DNA from 3 places in the Streptomyces sp. L2 genome. Region 3 is predicted to be linked to each of the others. Evidence: riboswitches for the same ligand, from Rfam matches in the RefSeq annotation. Region 3 holds a riboswitch; each other region holds the start of a gene.

Region 1 (10,840 bases), 4.0 Mb from region 3:
CCAGCTGGAGCGGGCCGGGTTCGAGGTCCGGGACGTGGAGGCGCTGCGCGAGCACTACGCCCGCACCCTGCGCCAGTGGGTGACCAACCTGGAGGCCGGCTGGGACCGCGCGGTCCGCCTCACCAGCCCCGGCCGGGCCCGGGTCTGGCGCCTCTACATGGCCGCCAGCGCCCTCGCCTTCGAGCACAACCGCATCGGCGTCAACCAGGTCCTGGCCGTCCGCACCCCGGAGGCCGGCCCCTCGGGCCTCACCCTGCGCCCGCGCACCTGGCACGGCTGAGACGCGGTACGCGACGCGTGAGGCCCCGCCGGGCCGTACCGCCCGGCGGGGCCTCACGCCTACCGCTTCCCCGCCGCTACTCGGCCTTGATCGCCGTCAGCATGTTCAGGCGGGCGGCGCGGCGGGCCGGCCAGAGGGCGGCCAGGATGCCGACCAGGCCCGCGAGGAGGAGGAAGAGGGCCATGCGGGTCCAGGGGAGGACGAGTTCGTAGGTGGGCATCTTCGTGCCGAGGAGTTCGCCGGCCGCCCAGCCGAAGAACACGCCGAGACCGATGCCGAGGACACCGCCGAACAGGGAGATCACCAGGGACTCCAGGCGGACCATCCGCTTCACGGACGTGCGGTCCAGGCCGATCGCGCGGAGCATGCCGATCTCCTGGGAGCGCTCGAAGACGGACATGGCCAGGGTGTTGATGACGCCGAGGACCGCGACGATCACGGCCATGCCGAGGAGGCCGTAGACCATGTTCAGCATCAGGGTGAACATCTTCGCGATGTCGTCGGACAGGTCCTGCTTGTCCTGGACCTTGATGGCCGGGTTGGCGCCGAGGGCCGTGACCAGCTTGTCCTTGGCGGCCGCCGAGGCGCCGTCCGCCGTCTTGACCATGACCTGCATGTCGGCCGGGTCGCTCAGGTGCGGGGAGAGCGTCCTGTCGTCGAGCATGATGCCGCGGATCAGTTCATTGCCCTCGTAGATCCCGGCGACGGTCAGCGTGGCCTTCTCGCCGTCCTGGAAGTGCGCGGTGAAGTGGGAACCGGCCTTCCAGTGGTGGGACTTGGCGGTGTCCTCGTCGACGACGGCCTTGGTACCGGACACGGTGAAGGTGCCCTGGTCGACCTTGAGGTCGGTGAGCTCGCCGATCGCGGCGCCGGTCACGCCGGTCAGGTACTCGGTCTCGCCGCCGATGCGGGAGGGCGCGTTGCGCAGCGGGCTGCTGGCGGTGACGCCGTCGGTGGCGGCGACCTTCCTGGCCACGTCCGGGGAGAGCGGGTTGCCGTTGGCCATGGAGACGACGTAGTCCGCGCGGATCGCCGAACTGGCCATCTTGTCGATGGACTTCTGCAGGCTGCCCGCCATCACCGTCATCCCGGTGATCAGGGTCAGGCCGATCATCAGCGCCGACGCGGTGGCCGCCGTGCGGCGCGGGTTGCGGACCGAGTTCTGCCGGGCCAGCTTTCCGGAGACGCCGAAGACGCGGAGCACGGGGGCGGCGGCCGCGATCAGCGGGCGGGACAGCAGCGGGGTCAGGACGAACACGCCGATGATCAGCAGGACGGCGCCCAGGCCCATCGGGGCCTCACCGTCCGAGCCGTTCATCGTGGTGGCGGCGAGGATGACGGCGACGCCGGCCGCCGAGAACAGGGCGCCGATCGTGTTGCGCAGCACCAGCGACTTGGTGGTGGCCTTGGCGTGCACGCTGCTCATCGCGGCCACCGGCGGGATCTTCGCGGCGCGGCGGCCGGGCAGCCAGGCGGCCAGCACGGTGATGACGATGCCGACGGCGAGGGCGGTGGCGACCGTGCCGGACGTGATCACCAGGGGTCCGTCGGGGACGGTCGCGCCGAACGAGCCCAGCAGGCTCCGCAGGCCCGCGCCGATGCCGATGCCAGCGGCCAGGCCGGCCACGCCGGCGACCGCGCCGACCACGAACGCCTCGACGAGGACGGAGCGGGTGACCTGCCGGCGGGAGGCGCCGACGGCGCGCAGCAGGGCCAGTTCGCGGGTGCGCTGGGCGACCAGCATGGTGAAGGTGTTGGCGATGATGAACGTGCCGACGAACAGGGCGATGCCGGCGAACACCAGCAGTCCCTGCTTCATGCTGCTCATGCCCTGGGCGATGGCGGTCGCCTGGTCGTCGGCGAGCTTCTGCCCGGTGGTGGTCTCCACGAGCCGGTGCGGCAGCGCCTGGTCCAGCTGGGACTTGAGGGCGGACTGGCCGGTGCCCGCCTTCGCGGTCACGTCGATCTCGTCGTACGTGCCCTTCTTGCCGAACAGGGACTGCGCCGTCGGCGTGTCGAACAGGGCGAGGCTGCCGCCCGCGGCCACGTTGCCGTCGTCGGTGGTGAAGATGCCGCTGATGACCGGCGTGAGGACGGGGCCGTCGACGGAGATGCGCACGGTGTCGCCGACCTTGTACCCGGCCCGTTCGGCGGTCCTGGAGTCGATCAGGACCTGGTTCCGGCCGTGCGGGGCGTGGCCCTCGGTCAGGGGGTAGCGGGGGTCGTTCGCACCCCAGTAGTTGCCGCCCTCGGACTGCCAGCCGCCGCCGATCAGCTTGCCGTGCTTGTCGGCGATGGCGGTGAAGCCGGTGACGACGCCGGTGGCGGAGGCGGCGCCGGGGACCCGCTCGCTCTTCTTCAGGAGCGCCTGGGTCAGCTCGGCCTCCTTGCCGACCTTGTCGCCCTTGGAGTCCTGGTACCGGGGCTGTACGGCGACGTCGACGCGGTCGAAGCCCTTGGCGGAGCTCTTCTGGTAGGCGTCGGAGATGGTGTTGGTGAAGACGAGCGTCCCGGAGACGAAGGCCACGCCGAGCATGACGGCGAGCACGGTCATCAGGAGCCGGGCCTTGTGCGCGAGGACGTTGCGCAGGGCTGTGCGGAACATGGGGTGTCTGCTTTCGGGAGGTCGCGACCGGGGGGGGCTCGGTCCGGCGTCAGCTCGTACGGCCCTTGGCGTCGAACCGCTTCATGCGGTCCAGCACCGCCTCCGAGGTCGGTTCGAAGACCTCGTCGACGATCCGGCCGTCCGCGAGGAACACCACGCGGTCGGCGTACGCCGCCGCCACCGGGTCGTGGGTCACCATGACGACCGTCTGGCCCAGTTCGCGCACGGAGTTGCGCAGGAAGCCGAGGACCTCGGCGCCGGAGCGGGAGTCGAGGTTTCCGGTCGGCTCGTCACCGAAGATGATCTCGGGCCGGGAGGCGAGGGCGCGGGCGACGGCCACGCGCTGCTGCTGGCCGCCGGACAGCTGGGACGGTCGGTGTCCGAGCCGGTCGGACAGCCCGATCATGGCGATCACCTGGTCCAGCCAGGCCTTGTCGGGCTTGCGGCCCGCGATGTCCATGGGGAGGGTGATGTTCTCCAGGGCGGTCAGGGTCGGCAGCAGGTTGAACGCCTGGAAGATGAACCCGATCTTGTCCCGGCGCAGCTTGGTCAGCTGCTTGTCCTTCAGGGAGCCCAGTTCGGTCTCGCCGATGCGCACGGAACCGGAGGAGAAGCTGTCCAGTCCGGCCACGCAGTGCATCAGCGTGGACTTGCCGGAACCGGAGGGGCCCATGATCGCGGTGAACTCGGCCTGCCGGAAGTCGACGGAGACCCGGTCCAGGGCGACGACCTGGGTCTCGCCCTGCCCGTAGATCTTCGACAGCTCCGTGGCTCGGGCGGCCACGGTGATGGTCCGGCCGGCGGTGGGGGTGGTGGTCACGGGCGGGTGCTCCTGTCGGGACGACGCGGTTCCTGGGGACCGTTCCATCGTCCCGGCCGCAACCGCCCGTGAAGTCAGCCGCAGTTCCGGTTCCGGGGGGCGACTCGGGTCGGACAGAAGCCCGCCGTGTCATACCTCAGGTGGACACCGACCCTGAGTCCGGCGCCCCGCTCAGGGCGTCTGCCGGGCCACGGACCAGGCGATGCCGTCCAGGATGTCGTGTTCGCTGACGACGACCTCTTCGGCGCCGGTGCGTTCCATGATGGTCAGCAGGACCAGGGCGCCCGCGCCGATGACGTCGACCCGGCCCGGGTGCATGGACGGGACGGCGGAACGCTCGGCGTGGGTGGAGCGCAGGAGCCAGTCGGTGATCTCGCGGACGCGGTCGCGGGAGACGCGGGAGTGGTGGATGCGCTCGGAGTCGTACTCGGGGAGGTCCTGGGCGATCGCGGAGACCGTGGTGACCGAGCCGGCCAGGCCGACCAGGGTGCGGGCCTCGCGCAGCGGGACGGTCCGCTCGGCGAGGTCGAGGGCGGCCTCGATGTCCGCCTTCATGGCGGCGATCTGCTCCTCGGTGGGCGGGTCGGTCACGGCGCCCTCGTGCACGAGGTGCCGTTCGGTCATGCGGACGCAGCCGACGTCCACGGAGCGGGCGGCGCGCACGTGCTCGTCGCCGACGACGAACTCGGTGGAGCCGCCGCCGATGTCGACGACCAGGTAGGGCGTGGCCAGGTCGGTGCGGCCGGTGAGTTCCTTGGTGGCGCCGGTGAAGGAGAACTCGGCCTCCTGGTCGCCGGTGATGACCTCGGGCTCGACGCCGAGGATGTCGAGGACCCCGCGCACGAAGTCGTCCCGGTTCTCGGCGTCGCGGGAGGCGGAGGTGGCGACGAAGCGGAGGCGTTCGGCGCCGTGCTCCTTGATGATCCGCGCGTACTCGCGGCAGGCGGCGAAGGTGCGCTCCAGGGCCTCGGGGGCGAGCCGCCCGGTGCGGTCGACGCCCTGGCCGAGCCGCACGATCGTCATGCGCCGGTCCAGGTCGACGAGTTCGCCCGTCTCCGGGTTGGCGTCGGCGACGAGGAGCCGGATGGAGTTCGTACCGCAGTCGACGGCGGCGACCCGGGTCACCGGTCGGTCTCCTTCCGGTCGTCCTCGGGGAGCGTCACGCAAGCGCCCTTCGCCCACCACTCGGGCAGCATCGCGATCGCCTCGTCGCCGAGCGGGTTCACGCCCGGCCCGGCGGCCAGCGAGTGGGCCACCAGGACGTGCAGGCACTTCACCCGGTCGGGCATGCCGCCCGCGCTCGGGAAGCCGGCCAGCACCTCGATCTCGTCCCGGCGCCGGATGTAGTCCTCGTGCGCGGCGCGGTAGGCGGCGGCCAGCTCCGGGTCGCTCTGGAGCCGTTCCGTCATCTCCTTCATGACCCCGTTCGCCTCCAGCGTGCCGATGGCCGAGGCGGCGCGCGGGCAGGTCAGGTAGTACGTCGTCGGGAACGGCGTGCCGTCGGGCAGGCGGGGCGCCGTCTCGACGACGTCCGGTTGGCCGCAGGGGCAGCGGTGGGCGATCGCCCTGAGGCCCCGTGGCGGACGGCCGAGCTGCTGCTGGAAGGCCGCGACGTCCGCGTCGGTCGGTTCGGTGCGCCCGGTGGGCGGCGGAGGGGTGTCCATGACTGCTTTCGGATGGCTTTCTACGGGTTGCTGTGCGGGACGCCGGCCGGGGCGGGCCGGGTCACCGGTCGGAGGCGTCGGACCGGTCGACCCCGTCCCAGACGTTCGCGTACCAGGGCCGGCGGGCGGCCCTGAGGTCGGTGCGGGACTGCTGGGCCGCGCCCTGGCCGGCGACCGTGTACCCGGTCTCCCCGGGCCGCACGTAGTGCAGCCGCTTGCGGATCTGCTGCTCGGCGTAGGCGTCGTCCTGCCAGCGGGCCTTGAGGTCGCGCAGCTGCTCGACGCGTTCCCGGGCCTGGTCCTGCTGCTTCTGCACGTCGGCGATCTCGGCGCGCTGGGAGACGTACTGCCGCATCGGATAGGCCAGGGCGACGATCATCGAGCAGAGCACCAGGGCGAGCAGAGCCGCGCGGCCGGTGAGCCGGGAGCGCCGGGCCTGCCGCTTGGTCTGGGAGCGGTAGACCCGGGCCGCCGTCTGCTCGCCGAGCACCCGCAGCCTGGTCGCGGTGGAGAAACGGTCCCGGTCCTTGGTGGGCATCTCGCTCTCCGCCTCCCCTTTCACACGTACGTACGTCCCCGGACACGGTACGGGACCGGGTCCGGGGACGTACGGACGACTGGCTAAGCCTCGCGCCGGGTTTCCCGGACGGGTGGCCCGGGCGCGTTGTTCGGCCCGGGCTCAGCCCTTGGAGATCTCCGCGCTGCCGCGGAAGCGCGGGAACGCGCTGCGGCCCGCGTACACCGCGGCGTCGTCGAGGATCTCCTCGATGCGCAGCAGCTGGTTGTACTTGGCGACGCGCTCGGAGCGGGCCGGGGCGCCGGTCTTGATCTGGCCGCAGTTGGTGGCGACGGCCAGGTCGGCGATGGTGACGTCCTCGGTCTCGCCGGAGCGGTGGGACATCATGCACTTGAAGCCGTTGCGCTGGGCCATCTCGACGGCGTCCAGGGTCTCGGTGAGCGAGCCGATCTGGTTGACCTTGACGAGCAGGGCGTTGGCGGAGCCCTCCTCGATGCCGCGGGCGAGGCGCTCGGGGTTGGTGACGAACAGGTCGTCGCCGACGAGCTGGACCTTGTCACCGAGCTTGTCGGTGATGACCTTCCAGCCGGCCCAGTCGTCCTCGAACAGCGGGTCCTCGATGGAGACGAGCGGGTAGGCGGCGACCAGCTCCTCGTAGTACTCGGTCATCTCGGCGGCCGAGCGGGACTTGCCCTCGAACTCGTAGGCGCCGTCCTTGTAGAACTCGGACGCGGCGACGTCGAGCGCGAGCGCGATCTGCTCGCCGGGGACGTAGCCGGCCTGCTTGATGGCCTCGAGGATGAGGTCGAGCGCGGCGCGGTTGGACTCCAGGTTCGGGGCGAAGCCGCCCTCGTCGCCGAGGCCGGTGGACAGGCCCTTGGTCTTCAGCACCTTCTTGAGGGTGTGGTAGACCTCGGCGCCCCAGCGCAGGGCCTCGGAGAAGGTCTCCGCGCCGATCGGGGCGATCATGAACTCCTGGATGTCCACGTTGGAGTCGGCGTGCGACCCGCCGTTCAGGATGTTCATCATCGGCACCGGCAGCACGTGCGCGTTCGGGCCGCCCAGGTAGCGGAAGAGGGGCAGGTCGGACGCCTCGGAGGCGGCGTGGGCGACGGCGAGGGAGACACCGAGGATGGCGTTGGCGCCGAGGGCGCCCTTGTTGTCGGTGGCGTCCAGGTCGAACATGGCCTGGTCGATCAGGCGCTGCTCGGTGGCGTCGTAGCCGACGAGCTCCGGGCCGATCTGGTCCATGACGGCGAGGACGGCGTTCTCCACGCCCTTGCCCTGGTAGCGGTTGGGGTCGCCGTCACGCAGCTCGATGGCCTCGAAGGCACCGGTGGAGGCGCCGGACGGGACGGCGGCACGACCCGTGCTGCCGTCGTCGAGGCCGACCTCGACCTCGACCGTGGGGTTGCCTCGGGAGTCCAGGATTTCCCGGGCTACGACGACGTCGATGGACGGCACGAGCATCTCCTTCTGGGATGTGACGCTGAAAGTGCGGGGCGCGGTGCCTTACGGCGGTGCCTTGCGACTAGAGCCTAACCGTCCCGGGCGCGTCGGCCACCGACCGACCGTCCCGTGGACAGGGAGACCGTACCCATTGTTCACCACCGGAACAAAGGGTCGGTGCACGGGGCACGGGAAAGGGGCGGGCAGGCGGCCGACGGTCGGTCGCGCAGACGGCCGGCGGATGGTCGGCCGGGGAGACGGCCGACGGACGGACGGTCGCGCAGACGGCCGACGGACGGTCGGTCGCGCAGACGGCCGGCGGGCGGTCGGTCGCGCAGACGGCCGGCGGATGGTCGGCCGGGGAGACGGCCGGGCGGTCGGGCAGGCGGCCGGGCGGGCGGGAGACCGGGGCGAACAGAACAGACCCCGCCCCGGTGCGTACGGGGGAAGACGCACCGGGGCGGGGAACCCGTGGGGACGGGGGCGGGCCGCTGCCTACTTCAGGTGCAGCTGCTGGCCCGGGAAGATGAGGTCGGCGTCGTCGACGATGTCCTTGTTCAGCTTGAACAGCTTCTCCCAGCCGCCGTCGACGTGGTGCTTCGCGGCGATGGAGCTGAGGGTGTCACCCTTGACGACCTTGTACTCGCCGTCGCCCTTCTTGACCTTCTTGCCGGTCGGGGTGGTGACGGTCTTCTCGCTCTTGGCGGCCGGACGCTCGGCGGAGCGGGAGGCGGCCTGCTGGTCGCTGGAGCGGCTGGTGGTGCCGCTCGACGAGGTGCTGTTCGAGGAGCTGCTCGACGACGTGCTCGGGGCGGAGCCGTTGTAGGGGGTGCTCGTCAGACCCGTGCCGCACACCGGCCAGGCGCCCTTGCCCTGGGCGGCGAGGACCTTCTCGGCGACGGCTATCTGCTGGGCCTTGCCGGCCTGGTTGGCCTGCGCGGCGTACTGCGTGCCGCCGTACGCGGCCCAGGTGGAGGCGGAGAACTGCAGGCCGCCGTAGTAGCCGTTGCCGGTGTTGATGGACCAGTTGCCGCCGGACTCGCACTGGGCGACCGCGTCCCACTGGGAGGCCGTGGCGGCGGAGGCGTTACCGGCGGCCATGAGCGGGGCGGCGACGGCGGCGCCGGTGACCCCGGCGAGAGCGATGGCGCGGGTGGCCTTGGACGGACGACGGTGCTTGCCCTTGCTGGAGAACAGCATGGATCGATCCCCTCACCGACGCCTGCGAGGTGAGCTGTCGGGTTCGGGCCGGTTGAGTTGCCCGGCCGCACGCCCGCTTTCGCGGCGTGCGGCTTCACCCCCAGCCGGTCCCAGCTCAACTGCTGGGCCCGGCACTTACCTTGGGTCCCCCGCTCCTGCCTGCGGCGCATGACGCGACGACTGTTCCCGGGCAACCGCTGGCAGGATTCGGCGTTGCGACTGCCGGGGCTCGTGGTGACGAGCGGTCCTGACCGTAGACACGCGATCCGGGGAATTTCAAAGACGATCAGGGCTTCTGAGACTCATCCCACACTTTCACCAAAACGGACATCACCGGGCGAAGCGGGGCGCCAACTGCCCCTGCCCCGCGTCCGCTTACGCCCCGACTCGCAGGGTCTGACCGGGGGCGATGTGGTTCGGGTCGGTTCCGATCGCCTTCTTATTGGTCGCGTAGAGAGCGTGCCATCCGCCGTCGACGTCAAGGGAGTCGGCGATGGAGGCGAGCGTGTCCCCTTCGCGGACGGTGTAGGTGCTCGCGTCACGGGAGGCGTGCCGGCCGGACGAGGCGTCATCCTGACCGTTTGTCACGCTTTCGTCCGCACTGTCCCCGCGGTGACGTCCACCACTGCTGAGCGCGCCGGTGTCGACCAGGCTCCAAGAGCTGCCACTCTGCCATGAATTGTCCGAGTCGCCGCTTCCAGGCGTGGCGGTGGACGCACTGTCATCACCCTGCGACGTCCCCGGGTCGGACGATGCCGACTTGTCGGACTTCGGGGTGTTGGTCCCGCCGTTGTCGCCGTCGCTCCCGCCGGCCCCGTCGGACGCGGACGGCGTACCGGAGCCGGAGTCGGCGTCCGAGCCCGTCCCCGAGTCCTTGCCCGCGTCGGGGGACGGCGTGGTGGAGGAGCCCGTTCCGGAGCCGGCGTCCGAGCCCGTGCCCGTGCCCGAGCCGGGGGTGGCCGGGGAGCCGGAGTCGGACGAGGACGGCGAATCCGGCAGGCCGGATGAATCGGAGGTACCGGCTGAATCACCGGAACCGGTTGTTCCGGACGAGTCGCCCGCGTCGGCGGAGCCGCCGGAGCCGCCGCTCCCCGGGTCCACGGTCACCGAACCGGAGTCGGAGGTCAGCCCGGAGAGCAGGGCGCAGGTGGCCCAGGGAGTGGTGCCCTGGTCGTCGAGGATCTTCTCGGCGACGGCGATCTGCTGCGAGCGGCTGGCCAGGTCGGGGCTGGAGGCGTACTGGTCGCCGCCGTACTTGTCCCAGTCCTCCTGGGACATCTGCAGCCCGCCGTAGTAGCCGTTGCCCGGGTTCGCGCTCCAGGAACCGCCGCTCTCGCACTCGGCCACCTTGTCCCACGTGGTGCCGTCCGCCGCGTGGGCGCTCGCGGCGCCGAGCAGCGGGAGGGCGAGGGCGGAGCCGGTCACTCCTGCCGCGACGAGGATGGCCGGAGCCTGACGGGGGCGACGGTGACGACCGTTCCCGGAGAGCATGCGGGAGCCTTTCGGGTGACAACAGGAGCGGCGCGGCGGTGAAGCTGGGGCGCCACGCTGAGGGGTGAACGTATCGGCATACGATCACTTGTCACAAGTTAATGCCGCGCAGATCACGTGAAGATCACAGAGGTGAGCGCGCGTCATGTTTGCGCTACGGCGGTGTCGTGCCCCCGAGTTCACGAGGCCGACGTGAACTCCACGGGCAGCGTGCGCAGTCCGCGCATGATGAGCCCGCCGCGCCAGCGCAACTCGGCCGGATCGGCGGCGAGCCGCAGGTCGGGGAGGCGGGTGAGGAGGGTGGCGAGCGCGGCCCGGCCCTCCAGCCGGGCGAGCGGGGCGCCGAGACAGTAGTGGATGCCGTGGCCGTAGCCGAGGTGCTGGTTGTCGGCACGGGAGAGGTCGAGGACGTCCGGGTCGGCGAACCGCTCCGGGTCCCGGTCGGCGGCGGCCAGCACGACGAGGACCGGGTCGCCGGCGGCGATGTCCTCCCCGCCGATGCTGAGCGGCCGGGTCGCGAACCGCCAGGTCGCCAGCTCCACGGGGCCGTCGTAGCGCAGGAGTTCCTCGATGCCGGTCTCCAGCAGTCCCGATTCGCCACGGGCCAGGGAGTCCTGGAGCCGCCGGCGCTGTCCGGGGTGGGTGAGCAGGGCGTAGGTGCCGTTGCCGATGAGGTTGACGGTGGTCTCGAAGCCGGCGAAGAGGAGGATGAAGGCCATGGCGGCGGCCTCGTTCTCGGTGAGGTGCTCGCCGTGGTCGGAGGCGCGGATGAGGCCGGAGATCAGGTCCTCGCCCGGGGCGGGTTCGGCGGGCA
Region 2 (8,603 bases), 6.1 Mb from region 3:
CGATGACAGCCGTCTACGACACGATGCGGTACGTCAGTTGCGACGTGGCCACCTACTGCCTCGGGCAGGCCGCCTCGGCCGCGGCGGTACTGCTCGCGGCGGGGACACCGGGGAAACGGTTCGCTCTGCCGGGCGCGCGCATCGTGCTCGAACAGCCCTCCCTGTCCGAGCCGGTGACGGGCATGCCGAGCGATCTGGCCATCCAGGCGGAGGAGTTGGCCCGGGTGCGCGCGCTGATGGAGGAACTGCTCGCCCGGCACACCGGGCGCGGCGCGGAGCGGGTCCGCGACGATCTGGAACGGGTGCTCGTGCTGGACGCCCCGGCGGCCGTGGAGTACGGCCTGGTGGACGGCGTCGTACCGCGGCGCGGGGCCGCGCCGACCGTTCCGGGTACGCCGGGCGATCCGACCGCTCCGGGCGCACCGGGTGCTCCGGGCACTCCGGGCGCGCGGTGAGCCGCCGGTGCTGCCCGAGGAACTCCCGCCTCTGCCCGCGCTGACGCGCGCGGAGGGTGAGCTGGTCGACCGGTACCTGGACGTGGTCGACCTGCTGGGCCGCGTCAATCCGGCCCGGGACGCCGACACCTACCGCGCTCTGCGAGCCGCTCAGGCCCTGGTGCGCAAGGCGGAGGAGTTGCGGGACGCGCTCGCCCTGATGCACCGGCGCGGCGAGACGGAACCGCACGGGGAGACCCTGGCGCGGGCGATGCGCGTGCTGGACGGCGAGCGGCGCACCGCACGCCTCATCCTGCCGCCCGGCGGGCCGGGCTGACCGGTCCCGCCGGCCGATGCCAGGCTCGGCGGATCCGTCCCGCAGCTCCCCTCGGCACGTCGTTCGGGCCGGAGTTGAAACGGCCCGAACGACGGACCCACGTCCGGCGTATTTTCAGCATTTTTACTGTCTTTTTCGAGGGTCGGCCGGCTTGCGCGCCGAATTGGGCCGTTCGGCGCAGCCGAAGGTTTTGGGCCAGGTCCGGGGCCGCGTACGGCACCTGACGATGTCTCGAACACAGTGAAGTCCACCCGAACGGGCGAGTGGTGAGTAACGCCACAAAGGGGCGGTTCCGTTGGGATTTTCGGACACGTGTGAGTGAAGATCCCTGACTGACGACAAGCCCCCGCCGCAGCGGCGGGGCGGTCCGGGCGGACGCCGAGTCCTGCCGCCGCCCGGACGACCGGTCGACAGGAGTGGATCGGCAGGAGTGGAGGACCCGAGCAAGACGGGTCGCCGGCACGGACGTTCGTCGCAGACGGGCGGATGTGCCGCGCAGCCCTTGGGGTGAAGTCGCGAGAACGCGACCGGGCAACTTCGCCAGCCCGAATCCGACAGGTCATCCTTCACAGGCGGCTGACGAAGGGTTGCGCATGACTGCGCTCAATCGTGTCCCGTCGCTGATGGCACGTGCCGGTACGGCCTCTGCCCTCACCCTCGCCGCCGTGGGCGGCACCATCGTGGCGCCGGGTCTGTCCGCCGACGCCTCGGCCGCCACCATGGCGACGAAGGCCCTCCGGGTCGCGGCGTCCAAGAAGGGCTCCCCGTACCAGTGGGGGGCCACCGGGCCGCGCAGGTTCGACTGCTCCGGGCTCACGCTGTACTCGTTCAAGAAGGCGGGCAAGAAGCTGCCCCGCACGGCGGCGCAGCAGTACAACCGGACGCACCACGTCTCGGCCGACCACCGAAAACCGGGCGACCTGGTGTTCTTTCACTATGGATCCAGCGTCTACCACGTCGGCATCTACGCCGGGAAGGGAAAGATCTGGCACGCACCGAGGACGGGGGAAGTGGTGAAGCTGGAGAAACTCTGGACGAACCACGTCTGGTACGGCCGGGTCAGCTGACCCGGCTCCATGCGGTGAGCGGCGCGGCTCCGGAGGGGGCCGCGCCCGTGCTCTCCCGGGCGGGGGCCACGCGCCCGCTCTCCCTGTCGGGGGGGCCGCGCCCGTGCTCTCCCGGGCGGGGCCACGCGCCCGCTCTCCCGGACGGGGGGCACGCGCGTGCTATACCGCCGGCCCTTAGCGCCCGCCGGCCCGCCCTAGGTTTCCTGCTGGCCCGCGGCCGGTACCGGTTCCGCGGGGGCCGTCCAGGGCAGTTCGATCAGCACCGTCTTGCCGCCCTCGCGCGTGGGCCGGACCCGGAGCCTGCCGCCGCACTCGGCGGTGAGCCAGCGGATGATGACCATGCCGCGGCCGTTGTCCTGCTGGACGGCCGCCGGGAGTCTCTTCGGGAAGCGCGGGTGACTGTCCGTGACGCCGATGCGCAGGTCCTCGTCACGGTCCAGGGCGAGGTCCACCGTGAACGTGGGTGACTGCCCGAAGGTGTGCTGTACGGCGTTGGTGGCCAGTTCGGAGACGATGAGCCGCACGGTGTCGGCCGCGTCGGTGTCCGACGGCAGGCCCCACTCCGCGAGGGTGCCCAGCACGTAGGCGCGGGCCGCGGAGACCGAGGCGGGATCGCTCGGCAGAGTGACGGATGCTTCCAGGTGGTCTGCCATGGCGACGTCGTCCCTTTCCCCCGGGGCCGCGGTCCGACAAGGAGCGGCTGGTTCGAGTACGGTCCCGGACTGGTGCTTCCTCGTCAGACTGCCACCACCGGACCGGTCACGGGGAGCGATCCACCAAGATATGCATATATCTGTCGCTCGATGCGGTGAACTCTGCGACGGCAGAGCGTATTTGGGCGGCCCGTAAGGAGTAATGGCGAGTGAGGAGGAGCCCATGCAGAACGGTCCCGCGGTGCGGCGCCGCAAACTGGGCGCCGAACTGCGCGCGCTGCGCACCGGGGCGGGGCTCACGAGTGGTGACGCGGCCCGCCTGGTGGGCTGGCACCAGTCGAAGGTGAGCCGTATCGAGACCGGCGCCAGCGGGGTGAAACCGGCCGATGTGCGGTTACTCCTCGACACCTACGGGGTCGACGACGGGCAACTGCGCGAGTTACTTCTGGGGTTGGCGGGGTCGGAGCACGCGAGCGCCCGGCACCGCTGGTGGCACGCCTACCGGGGGATCCTGCCCCCGGCCTACCGGGACTTCATCAGCCTGGAGTCGCAGGCGAGCGGCATGCGCACCCTGGAGACCACGGTGGTGCCGGGGCTGCTGCAGACCCCCGAGTACGCCCGCGCGGTGACCCGGTCCGCGGTGGAGGGCCTGGACGAGGAGCGGCTGGACGCGCTGGTGGAGGTGCGCCTGGCCCGGCAGGACGTGCTGCGCTCGGATCCCCCGCTGCGGCTGAGCGCGGTGCTGGACGAGGCGGTGCTCCGGCGCGAGGTGGGCGGACCAGAGGTGATGGCCCGTCAGCTGAAGCGGCTGGCGGAGGCGGCGCAGTTGCCCCAAGTCAGGCTCCAGGTACTGCCGTTCGCGACCGGGGCGCATGTCGGCCTCACCGGCCCTTTCGTTATCTTCTCCTTTCCGAGCACTTCTGATCTGGACGTGGTTGTTCTGGACCAGTTGACGAGTAGCCTCTATCTGGAACGGAAAGAAGACCTCCAGGCGTATGGGGAGGCCTTCAACACCCTTCGGATCCACGCCCTTTCACCCGAGGACTCGGTGGATTACATCACCGCGATAGGTGACGGCGCGTAGAGGAGGCACCATGACCGCACTGCCTCGGAACGTCCCTTCCAGCACCGATCTGCACGGCGTGCGATGGCTGCGCAGCAGCTACAGCACGGGCGCGAACAACTGCGTGGAGACGGCCCGGCCGCACTCCGGCCGCGGGGCCGGACTGCTCGCCGTGCGCGACTCCAAGCGTCCCGCCGGACCCGCGCTGCTCTTCTCCCCGGAGAGCTGGGCGGGCTTCCTGACCACGCTCCACTGACCGGCCCCTACGAAACCCCGTCGGCACTCGTGCGACGCCCGGCCGTGTCACGCCGACTCATGGTCGAGTCTCGCCGATCACTCGTACAGCGCGTTCGATCTCGGCCCCGGACAGGTCCGCGCGGGCGGTCAGCCTGAGCCGTGAGATGCCGTCGGGCACGGAGGGAGGACGGAAACAGCCCACGGCCAGCCCGGCCGTACGGCAGTCCGCCGCCCAGCGCACGGCCTGCTCCGGGGACGGGGCCCGCACGGAGACCACCGCGGCGTCCGGACGTACCGCCTCCAGACCCGCGGCGGTCAGCCGTGCGTGCAGTTCCGCGGCGACTTCGCGGGCCCGCGCGGCCCGCTCCGGCTCGCGGCGCAGCAGCCGCAGGGCCGCCAGGGCGGCGCCGGCCGCCGCCGGGGCGAGGCCGGTGTCGAAGATGAAGGTGCGAGCCGCGTTGACCAGGTGGCCGATCACCCGGGCCGGACCGAGCACCACGCCACCCTGGCTGCCCAGCGACTTGGACAGGGTGGCCGTGACGACCACGTCGTCCGCGCCCGCGAGCCCGGCCGCCTGCGGCGCGCCCCGGCCGCCGTCGCCCAGCACGCCGAGTCCATGGGCGTCGTCCACGACCAGGCCGGCGCCGTACTCCCGGCACGCGTCGGCCAGCGCGGCCAGCGGCGCCTGGTCGCCGTCCACCGAGAACACCGTGTCGGATACGGCGATCGCCGCGCCGTCGTGCGTGCCCAGCGCCTTGCGCACGGCCTCGGGGTCGGCGTGCCCGACCACCTGGGTGGTGCCCCGGGCGAGCCGGCAGCCGTCGATGAGCGAGGCGTGATTGCCCGCGTCGGAGACGATCAGGGAGCCGTGCGGGCCGAGCGCGGTGACCGCGGCCAGGTTGGCCGCGTAGCCGGAGGAGAAGACCAGCGCCGCCTCGAAGCCGCAGAAGTCCGCCAGCTCGCGCTCCAGCTCGGTGTGCAGCTCGGTGGTGCCGGTGACCAGCCGGGAGCCGGTGGAGCCGCCGCCCCAGGTCCGAGCGGCCGCTGCCGCCCCGTCGGCGACCTCGGGGTGGTGGGCGAGGCCCAGGTAGTCGTTGCTCGCCAGGTCCAGCAGCGGCGAGTCGGCGGGGCGCGGGCGCAGGGTCCGTACGAGACCGGCCCGGCGCCGCGCCTCCGCCTGCTCGTCGATCCAGCCGAACGCCATGGGTCCTCCGGGGCTTTTGTAGGTAGCGGACAGACACTAGCGGCACGGGCAGGCACCCAGGGTGTGGCAATACCCACACGTCGAAGCATCTCTGTTGTGCAAACTCTCCTTGGCCCGAAGCGGTCCCGTAGGACAGGATCAACTTTCATGGACCTGCTGAACACGCTGGTGGACAAGGGGCTTCGGCGCGAGCTGCCGACCCGCGAGGAAGCGCTCGCCGTACTCGCCACCTCCGACGACGATCTGCTCGATGTGGTGGCCGCGGCCGGCAAGGTGCGCCGGCACTGGTTCGGCCGGCGCGTGAAACTCAACTACCTGGTCAACCTGAAGTCGGGCCTGTGCCCGGAGGACTGCTCCTACTGCTCCCAGCGGCTGGGCTCCAAGGCCGACATCCTGAAGTACACCTGGCTCAAGCCCGGCGAGGCCTCCGAGGCCGCCGCCGCGGGCCTGGCCGGCGGTGCCAAGCGGGTCTGCCTGGTGGCCAGCGGGCGCGGTCCGACGGACCGTGACGTGGACCGGGTCTCCGAGACCATCAAGACCATCAAGGAGCAGAACGAGGGCGTCGAGGTGTGCGCCTGCCTCGGGCTGCTCTCCGACGGCCAGGCGGAGCGGCTGCGCGAGGCCGGCGCGGACGCCTACAACCACAACCTGAACACGTCCGAGGGGACGTACGGGGACATCACGACCACGCACACCTACGCCGACCGGGTGGACACGGTGCAGAAGGCGCACGGCGCCGGCCTGTCCGCCTGCTCGGGGCTGATCGCGGGCATGGGCGAGAGCGACGAGGACCTGGTGGACGTGGTCTTCTCGCTGCGCGAGCTGGACCCGGACTCGGTGCCGGTGAACTTCCTGATCCCGTTCGAGGGCACCCCGCTCGGCAAGGAGTGGAACCTCACCCCGCAGCGCTGCCTGCGCATCCTGGCGATGGTGCGGTTCGTCTGCCCGGACGTCGAGGTGCGGATCGCGGGCGGCCGCGAGGTCCACCTGCGCACGATGCAGCCGCTGGCCCTGAACCTGGCCAACTCGATCTTCCTCGGTGACTACCTGACCAGCGAGGGCCAGGCGGGCAAGGCCGACCTGGAGATGATCGCGGACGCCGGGTTCGAGGTGGAGGGCACCGGGGAGATCACGCTGCCCGAGCACCGGGTGACGGCGGCCGGCGGTGGCTGCGGATCGCACGCCGAGGCCGGGTGCGGGTCGCACGCGGAGGCCGGGTGCGGGTCCGTCTGCGGCTCGCATGAGGGGCAGGACGTGTGCGGTACGGCGACGGAGTCCGCGCCGGGCACGGAGTCGGCGGCGGCCGTGAACGAGCCGCGCACCGACCTGGTCGCCGTGCGTCGCCGGGGCGCCGGGACGGACCTCGCGCCCAATGCCTGACCTGGGCGTGCCCGAGCTGCTGGAGCTGGACCGGCGGCATGTGTGGCATCCGTACGGTCCGATGCCCGGACGGGTAGAACCGCTCGTCGTGGAGTCGGCGAGCGGGGTCCGGCTGAAGCTCGCGGACGGCTCGGGCGAACTGGTCGACGGCATGGCGTCCTGGTGGTCGGCGATCCACGGCTACGGCCACCCGGTCCTCGACGAGGCCGCGCGGCGCCAGCTCGACCGGATGAGCCATGTGATGTTCGGCGGGCTCACGCACGAGCCCGCCGTACGCTTGGCGAAGCTCCTTGTAGACATGTCGCCTGACGGGCTTGAACATGTGTTCCTCGCCGACTCCGGTTCGGTGTCGGTCGAGGTCGCGGTGAAGATGTGCTTCCAGTACTGGCGCTCGCTCGGCCGGCCGGAGAAGCGGCGGCTGCTCACCTGGCGGGGCGGATACCACGGGGACACCTGGAACCCGATGTCGGTGTGCGACCCCGAGGGCGGGATGCACGACCTGTGGACCGGGGTACTCCCGCGCCAGGTGTTCGCGGACGCGCCCCCGGCCGAGTACGAGGAGTCGTACGCCGATCATCTGCGCGAGACGATCGAGCGGCACGCGCACGAGGTGGCCGCGGTCATCGTGGAGCCGGTGGTGCAGGGCGCCGGCGGGATGCGGTTCCACTCTCCCGCGTATCTGCGGGTGCTGCGGGAGGCGTGCGACGCCCACGACGTGCTGCTGGTGTTCGACGAGATCGCGACCGGGTTCGGCCGCACCGGCGCGCTGTTCGCGGCGGAGCACGCGGCCGTCACGCCGGACGTGATGTGTGTGGGCAAGGCCCTGACCGGCGGATATCTGACGATGGCGGCCACACTGAGCACCTCCCGGGTGGCCGACGGCATCTCGCGCGGCGAGGTGCCGGTGCTCGCCCACGGGCCGACGTTCATGGGCAACCCGCTCGCGGCGGCCGTGGCCTGCGCCTCGATCGAACTGCTGCTCGGCCAGGACTGGCGGGCCGAGGTCAAGCGGATCGAGGCGGGGCTGCGGGACGGGCTGGCGCCGGCGCGTGAGCTGCCCGGCGTGCGGGACGTGCGCGTTCTGGGCGCCATCGGAGTGGTCCAGCTCGACCACGAGGTGGACATGGCCGCGGCGACCCGGGCCGCGGTGCGGGAGGGCGTCTGGCTGCGCCCCTTCCGCGACCTGATCTACACGATGCCGCCGTACGTCACCGGGGACGAGGACGTGGCACGGATCGCGCGCGCGGTGATCGCCGCGGCACAGGAGGGTTGAGATGCCGGTACTGGTGGTCACGGGCACGGGCACGGAGGTCGGCAAGACGGTCACGACCGCGGCGGTCGCCGCCGCGGCGCGCGCGGCCGGCCGGTCGGTGGCCGTGCTGAAGCCCGCGCAGACCGGCGTGGGCCCGGACGAACGCGGGGACGCCGCGGAGGTCGAACGGCTCGCGGGTCCGGTCACGATCGCCGAACTGGGCCGTTTCCCGGAGCCGTTGGCGCCGGGCACGGCGGCCCGTCGGGCCGGCATGGCCCCGGTGCGTCCGCAGGAGGTGGCCGAGGCCGCGGCGAAGCTGGCCACCGAGCACGATCTGGTGCTCGTCGAGGGCGCGGGCGGTCTGCTCGTGCGGTTCGACGAGGCGGGCGGCACGCTGGCGGACGCGGCCGCGCTGCTGCGCGCGCCGGTGCTGGTCGTGGCCTCGGCCGGTCTGGGCACGCTGAACACGACCGAGCTGACGGCCCGTGAGCTGCGCTCGCGCGACCTGGAGCTGGCCGGAGTGGTGATCGGCAGCTGGCCCGGCTCGCCCGACCTCGCGTCCCGCTGCAACGTCGAGGACCTGCCGGAGTGCGCGGGCGCTCCGCTGCTCGGCGCGGTCCCGGCCGGCGCGGCGGCGCTGCCCCCGGCCGCCTTCCGCACCGCGGCACCCACGTGGCTGGCCTCCCGGCTGGACGGCACGTGGGACGCGGAGGACTTCCGGGTCCGGGAAGCACCGGAAGCACCGGAAGCGCCGTAGGTTCGGCGCCGCCCCGCGCGGGCCGCGGGCAGTCGTGCCGCCGGCGCGGCACGGGTGGGCGCGGGGCGCCTGGCCACGCCGAGCGGCACTGCACGACCCCGGACCGGGCGCCGCCCGCGCGGCACGGGCGGGCGCAGTGGCACCCGGCCCCGCTGAGCGACACTGCTCAGCCCGAACCGGGCGAGTGCCGCCGGCGCGGCACGGGCGGGCGCGGCGGCG
Region 3 (10,840 bases):
CGACCTGCTGGCGGCGCGCGGCATCGGCTGCACCGTCGTCGACCCGCGCTGGGTCAAGCCGGTCGACCCCGCGCTGCCGGGCCTGGCCGCGGAACACCGGCTGGTGGCGGTCGTCGAGGACAACAGCCGTGCCGCCGGGGTCGGCTCGGCCGTGGCACTCGCCCTCGGCGACGCCGACGTGGACGTGCCGGTACGGCGCTTCGGCATCCCGGACCAGTTCCTCGCCCACGCCAAGCGCGCCGAGGTGCTGGCCGACATCGGGCTCACCCCGGTCGAGGTGGCCGGCCGGATCAGCGCGAGCCTCGCCGTCATGGACGCCGGCCGGGCGGGCGAGCCGAGACTCGAGAACCTGGAGAACAGTCGATGACCACCGAGTTCGACCTCGGCGCACTCCTCGCCGAGCGCGGAGCCGAACGCTACGACCTGCACGCGCGGCACCTGAATCCGCAGCTCCCGCGCATGCTGCACACCATCGGCTTCGACAAGGTCTACGAGCGGGCCGAGGGCGCCCACTTCTTCGACGCGGACGGCAACGACCACCTCGACATGCTCGCCGGGTTCGGCGTGATGGGGCTCGGCCGTCACCACCCGGTCGTCCGCAAGGCGCTGCACGACGTCCTCGACCTCGGCCTCGCCGACCTGACCCGGTTCGACTGCCAGCCGCTGCCCGGCCTGCTCGCCGAGCGGCTGCTCGCGCACAGCCCGCACCTGGACCGGGTGTTCTTCGGCAACAGCGGCACCGAGGCCGTCGAGACCGCCCTGAAGTTCGCCCGGTACGCCACCGGGAAGCCCCGGGTCCTGTACTGCGAGCACGCCTTCCACGGCCTGACCACCGGCTCGCTGTCCGTCAACGGCGAGGACGGCTTCCGGGACGGCTTCGCCCCGCTGCTGCCCGACACCGCCGTCCCCCTCGGCGACCTCGACGCGCTCGCCCGCGAGCTGGGGAAGGGCGACGTGGCGGCCCTCATCGTCGAGCCGATCCAGGGCAAGGGCGTCCACGAGGCCCCGCCCGGCTATCTGCGCGCCGCGCAGGAGCTGCTGCGCCGGCACAAGGCGCTGCTCATCGCCGACGAGGTGCAGACCGGGCTCGGACGCACCGGCGACTTCTACGCCTACCAGCACGAGGACGGCGTCGAACCGGACCTGGTGTGCGTCGCCAAGGCGCTCTCCGGCGGCTATGTCCCGGTCGGCGCCACCCTGGGCACGGATGAGATCTTCAAGAAGGTCTACTCGTCCATGGACCGCGTGCTCGTCCACTCGGCGAGCTTCGGCTCCAACGCCCAGGCTATGGCGTGCGGGCTCGCCGTGCTGTCGGTGATGGAGAACGAGCAGATCGTCGCGGGTGTGCGCAGGACCGGCGAGCTGCTCAAGTCCCGCCTCACCGCGCTGATCGACACCTACGAACTGCTCGCCGACGTCCGCGGCCGGGGCCTCATGATCGGCATCGAGTTCGGGCGGCCCAGCTCACTGAGACTGCGCAGCCGCTGGACCATGCTCCAGGCCGCCCGCAAGGGCCTCTTCGCCCAGATGGTCGTCGTCCCCCTGCTGCAACGGCACCGGATCCTCACCCAGGTCTCCGGCGACCACCTGGAGGTGATCAAGCTCATCCCGCCGCTGATCATCGACGAGGCCGACGTCGACCGGTTCGTGACCGCCTTCACCGCCGTCATGGACGACGCCCACAACGGCGGCACCCTGATGTGGGACTTCGGCAAGACCCTCATCAAACAGGCGGTCGCCAACCGCTGATCCACGTGGCCGTGGGCCCGCGCCCCGTACCGACCCCGTGGGGCGCGGGGCGCGGGTGTTCCGGGACACCGGTCAGTAGTACCCGGACCCGGCGAGCAGGACGACGGGCCAGGCGAAGCCGACCACACCCAGGACGGTCCCGGCGGTGGCCATCCACATCCGGCCGACGCCACGCTGTGCGGAGTAGACGCCCGAGAGGCCGAAGGCGAAGGCGAGCGCCCCGCAGATGAGCATCACGGGGAACAGCCCGAAGAAGAGCCAGGGACACAGGCCCGCCGCGGCCGCGAGGCCCAGTCCGAGCGAGGTGGGGCCGAACAGGGCGGCAGGCGACTCGACTCCGCCCGGTGTGGTGCTTCCTGCCATGAACTCCCCCTTTTGAACGTGTTCAAAATCTGGGGCGGAGCTTAGCAGGCGCTTCGCAGGACGGGACCGGACGGGCGGATTTGCCTCACAGGCAAGAGATTTGCCGATCGGACAAGGCTCGGGCTGAATGGAGGCATGAACGCCTCAGACGCGGGCCGGCCGGAACAGCCAGGCGGCGAGCTGTCCGCCGTAGCCCCGCAGTTGCGTGCCCTGCGGCGGCGCGCCGGCCTCACGCTGGAGGCCGCGGCGCAGGCCGCCGGGCTCTCGCCCGCGCATCTGTCGCGGCTGGAGACCGGCCGGCGGCAGCCCTCGCTGCCGATGCTGCTCGGGCTCGCCCGTATCTACGGTACGACGGTCGCCGAACTGCTCGGTGAGGTGCCCGCCGACCGGGACGCCGTCCTGCGCGCCGCCGACATGGAGCCGATCCGGGCAGGCGGCTGGACCTATCTCCAGGCCGGGGCCCCCGGGCGCGGCATGCAGGCGCTGCGCGTCCAGGTCCCCTACGGCGCCCAGGGGGACGTCGTGCGCGTCCACCCGGGCGAGGAGTGGCTGTACGTCCTCAAGGGCCGGCTGCGGCTGCGCCTCGGTGACAGCGCGCACCTGCTCGCACCCGGCGACAGCGCGCACTTCGACTCACTCACCCCGCACCGCCTCGCCGCCGAGGACCACGACGGCGTCGAGCTGCTGTTCGTCCACACCCTGCTTCAAAGCCCCACGGCAACGCTGTGCCTGGGCCCGCTGACCGGAGAGCTGCCATGAGCGACTTCGAGGAGAAGTTCCCCCGATCCCTGTGGATCCGGCTGATCATCTACATCGCCGTGGGCCATCTCCTGGCCGCGTTCCTGTATCTGCTGTTCGCGGTGGGCGCCAAGAGCTGAGCCGGTCGGCGGGTGCTCAGTCCAGCAGGCGCTCGCGCAGCCGCTCCCTGGTGGGCGCGGTGAGCCCGAGGCCCTGCTCCAGATAGGTCTCGGTCCCGCCCCACCGCTGCTCGATGCTGTCGAAGGCCGCCGCCAGGTACTCGGCGCGCGCCTCGAACAACGGGCTGAGCAGCTCCATCACCTCGGGGGTGTACGCGGTCTCCGCGCTGCCGCTGCGGTGGACCTTGTAGCGGCGGTGCCTGGCGTTGGACTCCAGGTAGTCCGCGACGATCGCGTCCCGCTCCACGCCCACGGCGAGCAGCGTCACGGCTATCGAGATGCCCGCGCGGTCCTTGCCGGCCGCGCAGTGCATCAGCGCGGGCACGCTGTCCTCGGCGAGCGCGTGCAGCACCCGGGAGTGCTCGGCGGTGCGGTCCCTGACGATCTGCCGGTAGGAGGCGATCATCCGGCCGGCCGCCTTGCCGTCGGCGAGGATCCCGCGCAGCTGGTCGAGGTCGCCGTCGCGGACCATCTTCCAGAACTCCGCGCCGTCCGCCGGGTCGCTCAGCGGAAGGTTCACATTGCGCACCCCGGGGAGCGCGACGTCCGGCCCCTCCAGCTTCTGGTCGGCGGCGTTGCGGAAGTCGAAGACCGTGTGCAGGCCCAGCGAGGCGAGGAACGCGGCGTCCTCGGAGGTCGCGTGGGCGAGGTGCCCGCTGCGGAACAGCACGCCGTGGCGCACCCGCCGTCCGTCCCGCGCCGGCAGTCCGCCGACGTCGCGGAAGTTGCGGACTCCGGCCAGCTCGGGCTCGGTCGACGGGACCTGCTGCGTCACGGGGGCTCCTCCCGGTCGGCGCCGCCGGCGCGGCTCGCCGACGGGCACCCGTCGACGATACGACATCGATTTCCTCGGGCAATGAGTTGTCCACAGGCATTGTCAGGGCGTACCTCACACCCGATGATGTTCGGGATTGATCGGCTCTGTTGACACCTGTGAGGTCTTGATGGCGGAGATGGCGGAGATGGCGGAGATCGCCGAGAACGGCCGTACCTGGCTCCTGTCCGGCCCCGGCAGCAGCTATGCCCTCCACCTCGCGGAGGCGGACGAGCTGGTCCACCTGCACTGGGGCCCGCGCATCGCCCTCGCCGACGCCGAGGCCCTGGCGGCGGACCCGCTGCCCGCGTACCGCCCCTTCGAGTCCCCGCTGGACGGCCGCGAGGAGTACCCCGTCGAGGGTGGCCCCCGCTTCACCCGCCCCGCCCTGTCCGTCCGCACCGGTGAGCGGCGCGGCACCGAGTGGTGCTTCGTGTCGTACGAGACGGACGACGACGCGCTGCGACTGCGCTTCGACGACGACGGGCTCGCGATCACCCTGCACTACCGGATGCGCGGCGACGTCGTCGAGCGCTGGGTCACCCTGCACAACGGCGGCCCCGCGCCCGTGGAACTGCTGCGCGCCGACGCCGCCACCTGGACCCTGCCCGACCGCGACGGCTGGCGGCTCTCCCAGCTGCACGGCCGCTGGGCCGCCGAGTCCCTGCTCACCAGCGCGCCCCTCACCTACGGCGAGAAGGTCATCGGCAGCCGCCGCGGCCACACCGGACACCAGCACCTGCCCTGGGTCGCCCTCGACACCGACGCCACCGAGGAGCGCGGCGAGGTCTACGGCTGCGCCCTCGGCTGGTCCGGCTCCTGGCGGATCGCGGTCGCCCAGCTCCCGGACGCGCGCGTGCAGATCACCGGCGGCGCCGGCCACGACGACTCCGGTCTGCTCCTCCTGGAGCCGGGCCGCTCCTACACCACCCCGGTCTTCGCCGGCCTGTGGAGCGACGGCGGCTTCGGCGGGGCCAGCCGCACCTGGCACGCCTACCAGCGCGCGCACGTGATCCCGGACGCGGACCGGGACCGGCCGGTGCTGTTCAACTCCTGGGAAGCCACCTTCTTCGACATCTCCGAGGAGCAGCAGACCGCGCTCGCCCGGCGGGCCGCCGCCATCGGCGTCGAGCTGTTCGTCGTGGACGACGGCTGGTTCGGCGCCCGCACCAGCGACCGGGCCGGACTCGGCGACTGGACGCCCAACCCCGACCGCTTCCCGCACGGCCTGAAGCCCCTCGCCGACCAGGTGCACGGCCTCGGCATGCGGTTCGGCATCTGGGTCGAACCCGAGATGGTCAACCCCGACAGCGATCTCTACCGCGCGCACCCTGACTGGGTGCAGTATCAACCGGGGCGAAAGCGGACGGAATTCCGCAATCAGCTCGTCCTGAACCTGGCCCGCGAGGACGTCCAGGAGTACCTGTGGGAGCAGCTGCACACCCTGCTCTCCAGTGCGCCCGTCGACTATGTGAAGTGGGACTTCAACCGCTGCTTCACCGACGCCGGCTGGCCGGGGGAGCCGTACCCGCAACGCCTGTGGACCGACCACACCCACGCCCTGTACGCCCTGCTGGACCGGCTGCGCGCCGCGCACCCCGAGGTCGCCTTCGAGTCCTGCTCGGGCGGCGGCGGCCGGATCGACCTGGGGGTGCTGAGCCGCACCGACCAGGTGTGGACCTCCGACAACACCGACCCGCTGGACCGGCTCGCCATCCAGCACGGGTTCAGCCAGGTCCACCCCGCCCGGGTCATGGCCGCCTGGGTCACCGACAGCCCGAACAGCCAGCTCAACGGCCGGTTGAGCAGCCTGCGTTACCGCTTCGTCAGCGCCATGGCGGGAGTCCTCGGCGTCGGAGGCGACCTCACCGAGTGGAGCGAGGAGGACCTCGCCGAGGCCCGCGCCTGGGTGGACCTCTACAAGGAGATACGGCCCGTCGTCCAGCACGGCGACCTGTACCGGCTGCGCCCGCCGGCGGGCGGCCTCAGCGCCGTCCAGTACGTCCTCGGCGACGAGACGGTGGTGCTCGCCTGGCTCCAGTCGCAGCGGTACGGCGAACCGGTCCCGGCCCTGCGGCTGCGCGGACTCGACCCGGCCGCGTCGTACGAATGCCGTGAAACGGGCGAAGTGCACCGAGGTGCCGTCCTCCGGCACCACGGTCTGCGGACCGGGCTGCGCGGCGATCTCGATGCGACGGTTCTCCGTCTGTGTCGCATCTGAGTCGTCTGCCCGAATTTTGCGGCTTCGCTCCAACTCGCTACGAAATAGGGGGAGGTGGGTATGGCGTGCGTGAGGAGCGTCATAGTGGTGACCGACCGTCGCACGTCATGCTCACGTAATGTCCGGGCGCCCGGCGGCAATTGAGGCGAGCGAGAGCGCGGACATGCACGCACGGTGACCGCGCTTTCCGGTATCCGATCATCCGAAACGGCGGAGGCGGGAACCGGCTCCTTGTCGCCGTGCGTCCCGCTCGCTTACGTTCGCCACCAATTCCGGACGGAACGCCGAATCCTGCCGCCGTCCGGAGTCCCCACACACATGACCCGTGTACGGCAGGAGCGGGGGACCCACCAGGTACGACTGCCTGTCCCGGTCTCCGCGACAGGCTCGGGGTGAAGCCGCGCACCGCGCGGCCGGGCAGCTCCAGTCCGAACCCGACAGCTCACCTCGCAGGCGCCGGAGAGGAATGCGCCATGCCCGCGAAGGGTAAGCACCGTCGTCCCAAGACCCAGCGTCTGACCCGCTCCATCGCCGTCGCCGGAACCGGCGGCGCCGCCCTCGCCCTGCCGCTCGTCGGGGCCGCCGGAGCCCACGCCGCCACCCCGCAGTCCGGTTCCGCGCACGTCACCCAGGCCCTCCCGGCCGCCAAGGGCACGGCGGTGAAGGCGACCGCCGCGAAGCCGGCGGCCGCGCACCGCGCTCCGGGCGTCCGCACCTACACGGTGAAGTCCGGCGACTGCCTGGCGAAGATAGCCGACGACCACGACGTCCGCGGCGGCTGGCACCGGCTCTACGACGACAACCGGCAGGCCGTCGGCGACGACCCGTCGCTGATCCACCCCGGCCTGAAGCTCACGCTCGGCAAGCGCGCGGCGGCGGCACACCACCCGTCCTCCGACGCGCACTCCGCGACCCCGTCCACCCACCCGTCCAAGCCGCAGACCCCGCCCCCGGCCGCCACCCCCTCCACCGGCTTCACCCTCCCGGTGACCGGCGCCACCATCGGCACCGGCTACCACGTGGCGGGCAGCATGTGGTCCAGCGGTTACCACACCGGCGTCGACTTCGTCGTCCCGACCGGCACCTCCGTCAAGTCCGTCGCCGCCGGCACGGTCGTCTCCGCGGGCTGGGGCGGCGCGTACGGCAACCAGGTCGTCGTCAAGCTGAACGACGGCCACTACGCCCAGTACGCCCACCTCTCCCAGCTCTCCGTGTCCGCCGGGCAGAGCGTGACGGAGGGACAGCAGCTCGGCCTGTCCGGCGCCACCGGCAACGTGACCGGACCGCACCTGCACTTCGAGATCCGGACCACCCCGGACTACGGCTCGGACATCGACCCCGTCGCCTACCTCAGCCGGCACGGAGTCACCGTCGGCTGACCCGGCCGGTCCCGGTGGTCCTGGCCGACCCGGCTGCCCCGGAGTATTCCTGAATGGCAAATGAATAAGCAGTGGGACTTCTCACCGTCCGTCAACCCCCGCCTACGGTCGCGTAAGTCACATCCGAAGGTGAATCATGGTCCGACGTGGCAGACGATTCGAAGAGTGACAACACATCGGTGATCGGGTCGATCGGGTCGTACGTGGCGGTGGGGGACAGCTTCACCGAGGGCGTCGGCGATCCGGGGCCCGACGGGGCGTTCGTCGGCTGGGCCGACCGGTTCGCGGTCCTGCTCGCCGACCGGCGGCCCGAAGGAGACTTCCGGTACAGCAACCTCGCGGTGCGCGGGAAGCTGCTCGACCAGATCGTGGCGGACCAGGTCCCCAAGGCGCTCGAACTCGCCCCGGACCTGGTCTCCTTCTGCGCGGGCGGCAACGACATCATCCGCCCCGGCACCGACCCGGACGAGGTCGCCGAACGCTTCGAGCGGTCGGTGTCCCGGCTGGCCGAGGCGGCGGGCACGGTCCTCGTGACGACCGGTTTCGACACGCGTGGCGTCCCGGTGCTCAAGCACCTGCGGGGCAAGATCGCCACGTACAACGGGCACGTGCGGGCCATCGCCGACCGGTACGGCTGCCCGGTGCTCGACCTGTGGTCCCTGAAGTCCGTGCAGGACCGCCGGGCGTGGGACGACGACCGGCTCCACCTGTCGGCGGAGGGCCACACCCGCGTGGCCCTGCGCGCCGGTCAGGCCCTCGGCCTGGAGATCCCGGCCGACCCCGAGCAGCCCTGGCCGCCCCTGCCGCCCCGGGGCACGCTGGAGGTCCGCCGCGACGACGTGCACTGGGCCCGCGAGTACCTCGTCCCGTGGATCGGCCGCCGGCTGCGGGGCGAGTCCTCCGGCGACCACGTCACGGCGAAGGGCACGCTGTCACCGGACGACATCAAGACGCGGATCGCGTCGGTGGCCTGACACCCCGACGCACCGTGCCCCGCGGCGCCCGACCGGCGCCCCGCGGCGCCCGACCGGCGCCCCGCGGCGCCCGACCGGCGCGCCGCGGGACACGACCGTCACGGGACACGACCGTCACGGGACACGGCCACACGGGGCGCGGACGGCACAGGGCGCGGCCGTCACGGGACACGACCACACGGGGCGCGGACGGCACAGGGCGCGGACGGGACTGAACGCGGCGGGACCGGCCCCCGGCAGCGCCCAGGTCCAGGCGCGCCGCGGGGCATCGGCCGGCCCTCCTCGCGCACACCGCGGGACGTCAGCCCCTCAGGGACTCCTGCTCCAGCCCGAGTTCCCGGGCCAGCGCCGCCTCGCCCCACTCCTGCGCGCGGGTGCGGGGCACGCCGCCCGGATAGGAGGTCAGCTGGACGGCGAGCCCGTCCAGGAGGGCCGTCAGGCGCAGGGCCGTACCCTCGGGATCGGCGCACGCGAACTCGCCCGCGGCGACGCCCTCTGTGATGACGGCGGCGATCGCCGCCTTCCACTGCCGGTCCAGTTCCCGGGTGACCTCGCGCAGAGCCGGCTCGCGCAGTGACACCGCCCAGCCCTCGATCCACAGCCGCCAGCCCTTGGCCGCACCCGACGGCGCGTACCAGCGGACGGCCGACCGCAGCCGGCGCACCGCCGACGTCCGCCGGCCCAGCAGCCCCCGCAGGTGCGCGAGGTCGCCCTCCGCCGCGTGCGCGAACGCGGCGGCGACCAGCTGCTCCTTCGTGGAGAAGTGGTACAGCACCAGCGCGTTGCTCACCCCGAGCGCGGACGCCACGTCGGCGATCCTGAGCGCCGCCACGCCCCGCACCTCGATCTGCTCGACAGCCGCGCGCAGCAGCTCCTCGCGCCGCTCCGCCACGCTCAACCGCACTCTCGCCACGCGGCCACCCTAATCCGTCACCAGTACGACACCGAACGTGTCCGGCCAGTGGCGGGGACACCGGGGGCGGGGCGCCGTCGGTCTGCTTGTCGGACGGGCCGACCATAATGGAAGGCCTCAGCGACTCCACCTGGAGGTACCGTGACCGGTCCGCGTTCCCAGAGTCCCGGGCTCCGAGGGCTGCGGCCCGCCGCCTTCGGCGCGGATCCCGGCGGTGAGCGCATGGCACGCATCCGCCGCTCCCCGCATTTCAAGGACGGCGTCTTCCAGAACCCGGGCGGCACCGTCCGTACGGTTCCCTCCGGGTCCCGGCGCGACCTCGCGAAGGTCTTCCTCGACAAGGAGCAGCGCCCGCTGCGCGCGCCGGGCGGCACCGTCCCGGTGCACGCCACGACCTACGCCGACCTGGCCAGACCGCCCGCCACGGGGCTGCGGCTGACCTGGATGGGCCACTCCAGCGTGCTCGCGGAGATCGACGGACACCGGGCCCTGTTCGACCCGGTCTGGGGCGAGCGCTGCTCCCCGTTCCCCTTCGTCGGGCCCAGGCGGCTGCACCCGGTGCCGCTGCCGCTGGCCGCCCTCGGCCCGGTCGACGTCGTGGTCATCTCCCACGACCACTACGACCATCTGGACATGCCCACGATCAAGGCGCTGGCCGGCACGGACACCCTGTTCGCGGTGCCCCTCGGCGTCGGCGCCCACCTCGAACGCTGGGGTGTCGCGGCCGACCGGCTGCGCGAGCTGGACTGGCACGAGTCGACCCGGGTCGGCGGCCTGACCCTCACCGCGACCCCCGCCCGCCACTTCTGCGGCCGGGGCCTGCGCAACACCCAGCACACCCTTTGGGCCTCCTGGGCCGTCGCCGGCGAGGAGCACCGGATCTACCACAGCGGGGACACCGGCTACTTCGAGGGCTTCAAGGACATCGGAGCCGCCCACGGCCCGTTCGACGCCACCATGATCCAGATCGGCGCGTACTCCCCGTTCTGGCCGGACATCCACATGACCCCCGAGGAGGGCCTGCGCGCCCACCTCGACCTCCAGGGCGGCGCCCCGCACGGGGTGCTGCTGCCGATCCACTGGGGCACCTTCAACCTCGCCCCGCACGCCTGGGCGGAGCCGGGGGAGTGGACGAAGGACGCGGGCGACGAGGCCGGACAGCCGGTGGCGCTCCCGCGGCCGGGCGAACCCTTCGAGCCCGGAGGCAAGGTGCCCGGCGAGCCCTGGTGGCGGACCGTATCCCAGCCGATCGCCCACCACTGGCGCGGCGTCCGCCCGGTGGAGGCGCCCGCGGAGGAGCGGCCGGCGGACCTCGACCTCGCGGGCGACCGGTGACGGTCAGGGGCTGAACCCGGCACGGCGGGAAGGCGGCTCACACCGGTTCGAGCTGCGACTCCGGTCGTGGCGCCGGTGCGGTGGGCCGCTCCCACTGTCTGGTGGTCCGCACGTAGCCGGAGACCACGGAGATCAGCGCCAGCAGCAGAAGGGGCCCGAACAGCCACGGCCGGGC

The links. A riboswitch is a leader RNA that binds a small molecule or an ion and turns the genes downstream of it on or off. The one in region 3 is predicted to bind cyclic di-AMP.
Region 1: another riboswitch for cyclic di-AMP. It lies ahead of DBP14_RS21240 (transglycosylase family protein); the one in region 3 lies ahead of DBP14_RS03335 (LysM peptidoglycan-binding domain-containing M23 family metallopeptidase).
Region 2: another riboswitch for cyclic di-AMP. It lies ahead of DBP14_RS30745 (C40 family peptidase); the one in region 3 lies ahead of DBP14_RS03335 (LysM peptidoglycan-binding domain-containing M23 family metallopeptidase).

The regions. Positions count from the first base shown of each region.
Region 1 covers NZ_QBDT01000001.1:4,749,949-4,760,788, reverse strand. Annotated here, with positions in the region: gene DBP14_RS21280 (cyclopropane-fatty-acyl-phospholipid synthase family protein) at 1-280, shown strand, start outside; gene DBP14_RS21275 (ABC transporter permease) at 357-2,885, opposite strand; gene DBP14_RS21270 (ABC transporter ATP-binding protein) at 2,935-3,705, opposite strand; gene DBP14_RS21265 (Ppx/GppA phosphatase family protein) at 3,877-4,830, opposite strand; gene DBP14_RS21260 (DUF501 domain-containing protein) at 4,827-5,369, opposite strand; gene DBP14_RS21255 (septum formation initiator family protein) at 5,431-5,907, opposite strand; gene eno (phosphopyruvate hydratase) at 6,049-7,356, opposite strand; gene DBP14_RS21240 (transglycosylase family protein) at 7,831-8,535, opposite strand; cyclic di-AMP (ydaO/yuaA leader) riboswitch at 8,540-8,712, opposite strand; gene DBP14_RS21235 (transglycosylase family protein) at 8,911-10,026, opposite strand; gene DBP14_RS21230 (cytochrome P450) at 10,206-10,840, opposite strand, start outside.
Region 2 covers NZ_QBDT01000001.1:6,842,480-6,851,082, reverse strand. Annotated here, with positions in the region: gene DBP14_RS30755 (ATP-dependent Clp protease proteolytic subunit) at 1-455, shown strand, start outside; gene DBP14_RS30750 (hypothetical protein) at 463-771, shown strand; cyclic di-AMP (ydaO/yuaA leader) riboswitch at 1,138-1,361, shown strand; gene DBP14_RS30745 (C40 family peptidase) at 1,365-1,838, shown strand; gene DBP14_RS30740 (ATP-binding protein) at 2,033-2,491, opposite strand; gene DBP14_RS30735 (helix-turn-helix transcriptional regulator) at 2,715-3,575, shown strand; gene DBP14_RS30730 (DUF397 domain-containing protein) at 3,586-3,810, shown strand; gene DBP14_RS30725 (8-amino-7-oxononanoate synthase) at 3,868-4,995, opposite strand; gene bioB (biotin synthase BioB) at 5,143-6,375, shown strand; gene DBP14_RS30715 (adenosylmethionine--8-amino-7-oxononanoate transaminase) at 6,368-7,648, shown strand; gene bioD (dethiobiotin synthase) at 7,650-8,384, shown strand.
Region 3 covers NZ_QBDT01000001.1:738,256-749,095, reverse strand. Annotated here, with positions in the region: gene dxs (1-deoxy-D-xylulose-5-phosphate synthase) at 1-367, shown strand, start outside; gene DBP14_RS03365 (aspartate aminotransferase family protein) at 364-1,749, shown strand; gene DBP14_RS03360 (hypothetical protein) at 1,822-2,112, opposite strand; gene DBP14_RS03355 (XRE family transcriptional regulator) at 2,248-2,871, shown strand; gene DBP14_RS03350 (DUF6126 family protein) at 2,868-2,990, shown strand; gene DBP14_RS03345 (tyrosine-protein phosphatase) at 3,007-3,804, opposite strand; gene DBP14_RS03340 (alpha-galactosidase) at 3,992-6,064, shown strand; cyclic di-AMP (ydaO/yuaA leader) riboswitch at 6,337-6,533, shown strand; gene DBP14_RS03335 (LysM peptidoglycan-binding domain-containing M23 family metallopeptidase) at 6,538-7,443, shown strand; gene DBP14_RS03330 (SGNH/GDSL hydrolase family protein) at 7,590-8,417, shown strand; gene DBP14_RS03325 (TetR/AcrR family transcriptional regulator) at 8,719-9,330, opposite strand; gene DBP14_RS03320 (MBL fold metallo-hydrolase) at 9,472-10,665, shown strand; gene DBP14_RS03315 (phosphatase PAP2 family protein) at 10,703-10,840, opposite strand, start outside.